Salipiger sp. CCB-MM3: one gene and its partner. The protein of the gene in region 2 interacts with the protein of the main gene of each other region in a pairwise test. Links are inferred from orthologs where the notes say so. Each region holds a gene or a part of one and is shown on either strand. Other genes may lie near its edges.

What was found.
Region 1: the proteins of ftsH (region 2) and hflK interact in binary tests that used the Escherichia coli proteins (3 or more experiments, as listed by UniProt). The link is inferred for Salipiger sp. CCB-MM3 from one-to-one orthologs.

What each region holds. Positions count from the first base shown.
Region 1 is NZ_CP014595.1:703,219-705,998, forward strand. It holds hflK (FtsH protease activity modulator HflK), read right to left. Parts: upstream 2,078-2,780; coding sequence 923-2,077; downstream 1-922. Other genes in the region: hflC (protease modulator HflC), read right to left, coding at 1-921; AYJ57_RS03420 (FAD-dependent oxidoreductase), read right to left, coding at 2,140-2,780.
Region 2 is NZ_CP014596.1:197,823-200,792, forward strand. It holds ftsH (ATP-dependent zinc metalloprotease FtsH), read right to left. Parts: upstream 2,458-2,970; coding sequence 544-2,457; downstream 1-543. Other genes in the region: AYJ57_RS14865 (methyltransferase domain-containing protein), read right to left, coding at 1-547; tilS (tRNA lysidine(34) synthetase TilS), read right to left, coding at 2,550-2,970. UniProt on the Escherichia coli protein: Acts as a processive, ATP-dependent zinc metallopeptidase for both cytoplasmic and membrane proteins. Plays a role in the quality control of integral membrane proteins.

The sequences.
Region 1 (2,780 bases), on a different replicon or contig from region 2:
AGCGGAATCCTCGCCCTCTTCCGAGCTTTCCGCGAGCGGTGCCGGAGTGGCCTCACCCTGATTGCGGAAATAGTCGAAGAACTCGCCGGTCGGGGTCATGACGATCGAGGAATTCTCGCCCGGCAGCGCTTTGCGGTAAGCCTGCAGCGACCGGTAGAAGCCAAAGAACTCGGGATCGGCGCCATAGGCCTCGGCATAGATGCCGTTGCTTTCGGCGTCGGCCTCACCGCGGATGATGTCGGCATCGCGGTTAGCTTCCGATTGAGTCTCGACCACGGTCCGGTCGGCCAGCGCGCGCACGCGCTGCGCGGCCTCGTTACCACGGGCGATCTCGTCGGCGGCTTCCCGTTCCCGCTCGGCGCGCATCCGGGCGAAGGTCGCTTCGAGGTTCTGCGACGGCAGGTTGGTCTGCTTGAGACGCACGTCCACCACATCAAGGCCCAGAGACAGCGCCTGTTGGCGCGCCTGGTCGCGAATGCGGTTGGTCAGCCCGCGACGGTCTTCCGACAGGATGACGTCCGAGGTTACCTGATCGGCACCCAGAACTTCGCGGATCTGCGCGTTGAGGATGCCCGACAGGCGGTCCTCGGCGGTGCGCAGACCGCCCACGCCCACGGCCTGACGGAAGCGCACCACATCGGCGATGCGGTAGCGCGCGAAGGCGTCCACAACGAGGCGGCGGTCATCCGACGGCGTCACCTCGATGGTGTCGGTGTCGAGCGACAGGATGCGGTCGTCGTATTTCACCACTTCCTGGATCAGCGGCACTTTGAAGGCGAGCCCGGGCTCTTCCTTGACCGATTTGATCTGGCCGAACTGCAGCACGAGAGCCTTCTCGCGCTCGTCCACCACGAAGATCGACGAGAGGGCAATCACCGCCAGAACGACGATCACCGGCAGCACATAAGTCGACTTGCGCATGTCAGTTACCTCCCTCTGTGGTGGTTCGGCTGCGGTTCAGCTCGTTGAGCGGCAGGTAAGGCACAACGCCGCCCTCGCCGGTCACGCCCTCGTCGAGGATCGTCTTGTCGACCCCGCCCAGCACGTTCTCCATCGTTTCGAGGTAGAGACGGCGACGGGTGACCTCGGGGGCCTTGGCATATTCCTCGCGCACGGCAGAGAAACGGCTGGCTTCACCCAGCGCCTCGTTGACCACTTGCGCACGATAGCCTTCGGCCTCTTCTCGGATCTGCGCCGCTTCACCCCGGGCCTCGGCGACCACGCGGTTGGCGTAGGCATCGGCCTGACGTTCGAGGCGGTCACGCTCCTGCTCGGCGGCCTGCACCTCGCGGAAGGCGTCGATCACCTCGCGGGGTGGATCGGCGGTGTCGAGGTTGATCCGCACGATGTTGATGCCGCTCTCATACTCGTCCAGCGTCGCCTGAATCTCTTCGCGCGCGGTGTCTGCAATGATGCCGCGATCGCGGTTGAGGATCGGGGCGAGGTTGCTGGCCGCGATGATCTCGCGCATCGTCGCCTCGGAGACCGCCTGCACGGTCAGCTGCGGGTCGCGGATGTTGAACAGCAGTTTCGCCGGATCGTTGATGTTCCAGACCACCTGAAACTCGATGTCGACGATGTTGGCATCGGTGGTCAGCATCAGGCTGTCCGCCGAATCACGCCCATTGCCGATGGTCTCGGTCCGCTCCGAGGTCACATTCACCACCTCATGGGTGACGAAGGGCCAAGGTGCGAAGTTCAGGCCGGGATTGCCGGTCGAGGAATATTTGCCGAGGAAAAGCTCCACCGACTGTTCTTCGGGCCGGACGGTGTAGAAGCTCATCCAACCCCAGACACCAACCGCGACCAGCGCGATCAGGGCCACGGTGCTGCGGTTGAACTTGGGCCCGCCCGAGCCGCCACCGGTGCCACCGGTGCGCCCGCCGTTGTTGCCGCCGCGCCCGCCCATCAGCACGCGCAGCCGCTCCTGGCCCTTCTTCATCAGCTCGTCGATCTCGGGGATCTGCGGATCCTCAGGACGTCGGCCACCGTTGTTGTTGCCTCCGCCACCGCTGGGCGGCCTGCCGCCACCCTGATTGCCACCGCCGCCCCAGGGGCCGCCGCCGTGTCCTGCCATTAGGTTCCTTCCCTCTCACTCACGTCTGTGTGTTCCCCTACCTGTGCATTTTCACCGCGAATTCAAGCGGTGCGCACCGGGGACTTCAGCGTCACGATCTCTTCCGACATGGTCGGGTGCACTGCCACGGTACGATCGAAATCCTCTTTCGTCGCCCCCATCTTTACGGCAATCCCCGCCAGCTGGATCATTTCCCCGGCGTTGGGTGCGACGATATGGCAGCCCAGCACCTTGCGGGTCTCCTTCGAGACGACCAGCTTCATCATCACCCGGTCTGGCCGACCGGCAAAGGCGGTCTGCATCGGGCGGAACGAGGTGGCATAGACCTCGATCGGCTCCTGCTCGGCCGCCTCTTCCTCGGACAGGCCCACCGTGCCGAACTCGGGCTGGGTGAAGACCGCCGAGGGGATCAGCTCGTGATCGACCTTGGTGGGGTTGTCCTTGAACACCGTCTCGACGAAGGCCATGCCCTCGCGGATCGCCACCGGGGTGAGGTTCACCCGGTCGGTGACATCGCCGATGGCGTAGATCGAGGGCACATCCGTGGCGCTGTAGTCATCCACCAGAATCTCGCCCTTGCGGCCCAGCTTCACGCCAGCCTCTTCGAGCCCCATGTCGTCGGTGTTGGGCAGACGGCCGGTGGCGAAGAACACCTTGTCAAAGACCTTCACGTCGCCGTTCGACGCCTTGACCCAGACCGGGC
Region 2 (2,970 bases):
GCGCGGTCTCGCCCTGCGGTGCCAGCAGCGCGTGATACTCTGCCGGGCGCAGGATGCCGGGGATCGTGGCGGGATCGACACGGCCCGGATAGCGTTCCTCGACCAGAGCCAGCCACATGCGGTGCGAGGGCGCATCGTTCTGCGCCGGGACCTGCACCGCCAGCGTGCCGCCGGGGGCCAGCATGGCCAGCAGGCGCGGCAGCAGGATGTCGTGGCCATGGGTCCAATGCAGCGCCGCGTTGGAAAAGATCAGCGCGGGCGGGCTTTCGGCCTGCCATGCCGAGATGTCGGCCTGATGCAGCGCGTCGTAGCAATCGGTGGCGCGCGCCTTGTACAGCATCGCGGGGCTGAGATCGACCCCTTCGAGCCTCCGGCCCAGCTGCGCTAGTGCGGGACCGACATCCCCGGCGCCGCAGCCGAGGTCCACCACCGGCCCCTCGGGCAGCGCCGGCAGCGCGCGCAGCAGATCGAGCGCGGGGCGCAAACGATGACCCCGGAACCTGTGATAGGTCCCGGGGTCCCAGTCTTTATGACCGTCTTGGCTCATGCAGAGGGTTCGGGCTCCATCCCACCCTCGTCCGTCGGCTTAGCCTTCGGCTTGGTCTTGGGGATGGCCGTGACGCTCGGGGTGTCGTCCGATCCGTCATCCTCGCCGCCCGATGCGTTCGGCGGCTCGCCCTTCATCACGCGCTTGATCTCGTCGCCGGTGAGCGTCTCATACTCAAGCAGGCCCTGCGCCAGACGCTCCCATTCCTCGTTCTTCTCGGTGAGGATCTGGTAGGCGCGCTCATAGGCGATCTGGATGAAGTTGCGGACCTCTTCCTCGATCAGCTCTTTGGTATGCGCCGAGACCGACAGGCCAGCGGTGTTGCCCTGATAGCCCTCATGCGCCTCGGAGTAATCGATATTGCCGATCTTGTCCGACATGCCCCAGCGCAGCACCATGGCGCGTGCCAGCGCCGACGCCTGCTGGATGTCGCCCGCCGGGCCGTTCGAGACGTTGGGCTCGCCGTATTTGATGATCTCGGCAGCCTTACCAGCCATGGTCATCGCGAGCTTTTCCTCGCATTCCGACTTGTGCCAGTTCAGACGGTCGATCTCGGGCAGCGAGACCACCATGCCGAGCGCCCCGCCGCGCGGGATGATCGTCGCCTTGTAGACGGGATCGCACTGCGGCAGCGACAGGCCGACGACGGCGTGACCGGCCTCGTGGTAGGCGGTCTTCTCCTTCTGATCCGCGGTCAGGACCATCGACCGGCGCTCGGCGCCCATCATGACCTTGTCCTTGGCGTTCTCGAAGTCTTCCATCGTCACGAACCGGCGGCCAACGCGGGCGGCCATCAGCGCCGCCTCGTTCACGAGGTTCGCCAGATCCGCGCCCGAAAAACCGGGGGTGCCGCGCGCGATGATGCGCAGATCGACATCCGGGCCAAGCGGAGTCTTGCGGGCGTGCACGCCGAGGATCTTCTCGCGGCCCTTGATGTCGGGGTTGCCCACCATGACCTGACGGTCGAAGCGGCCCGGACGCAGCAGCGCGGGGTCAAGCACGTCGCGGCGGTTGGTGGCGGCGATGATGATCACGCCTTCGTTGGCCTCGAAACCGTCCATCTCGACCAGCAGCTGGTTGAGGGTCTGTTCGCGCTCGTCGTTGCCACCGCCGTAGCCCGAGCCACGGTTGCGGCCCACGGCGTCGATCTCGTCGATGAAGACGATACAGGGGGCATTCTTCTTGGCCTGCTCGAACATGTCGCGCACGCGGGACGCGCCGACACCGACGAACATTTCCACAAAGTCCGAGCCCGAAATGGTGAAGAAGGGCACGCCCGCCTCGCCTGCGATGGCGCGCGCCAGCAACGTTTTACCGGTGCCCGGAGGGCCCACTAGCAGAGCGCCTTTGGGGATCTTGCCGCCGAGGCGCGAGAACTTCTGCGGGTTGCGCAGGAATTCCACGATCTCTTCGAGTTCTTCCTTGGCCTCATCGATGCCCGCCACGTCGTCAAAGGTGACGCGGCCATGCTTTTCGGTCAGCAGCTTGGCCTTGGACTTGCCAAAGCCCATGGCGCCGCCTTTGCCGCCGCCCTGCATGCGGTTCATGAAATAGATCCACACGCCGATCAGCAGCAGGAAGGGCAGAAGGCTGAGCAGGAACGCTTGGAAGCCCGATTGCTCCTGCGGCTCTGCGCGCACGGTGACGCCCTTATCGATCAGCGTATCGGTGACCCGGGCATCCTCGGGCTTGACGGTGACGTAATCCTGTCCGTCGTTGCCGCGGTAGCGGATCTGCTCGCCGTCGATGGTGACGGTGCTGACGGATTGAGAATCGACCGCCTCCATGAAATCCGAGTAGCTGATTTCCCGGCTCTGCAGCGTGCTCCCGCCTCCGGAGAAGAGGTTGAAGAGCGCCAGAATCAACAGGAAAAGAACGACCCAGAAGGCGATATTTCGTGCGTTGCCCAAGGACGGCCTCCTAAAATGACGTATCTCGCGCTTCTCGCGAAGACGCGATGTGTGCCTAACATAAGGGCTGAGCCAGCCGGTTCAATGCGATTTCACCCGGTTTGCGGGCCGGATTGCAGGAATGCCGCGAAGCTCAGGCCCTTGCGACCGGAGCGGCAGAGCTCAAAGACGGGTGCGGCGCTCCCCGAAAGCGCCACCGCATCACAGGCCACCAGCCGCGCACCGTCGAAAAGCGCCGGTGCCGAGCGGGCGGCGTGATAGGGCACCGGCGGCGGCGCGGTGCGGTCACGCTGCGCCCAGCCGTCGTCGCCAAGCGCGCGCAACTCGGTGCCCTTCCCCGCGTCCTGCCCCGCGTTGAGGCAGAGCCGCCAGCGGCCATCCCAGAGCGCATTTTGGGTGGCGGCGCAGACAGTCTCACGCACAGCATCATACTCGCGAAAGATCGCGACCCGCCCGCGCTCGATGCGCAGCTCGCAGCCATGCAGCGTGCCGCCGCCCCCGCCAAGCAGCCGG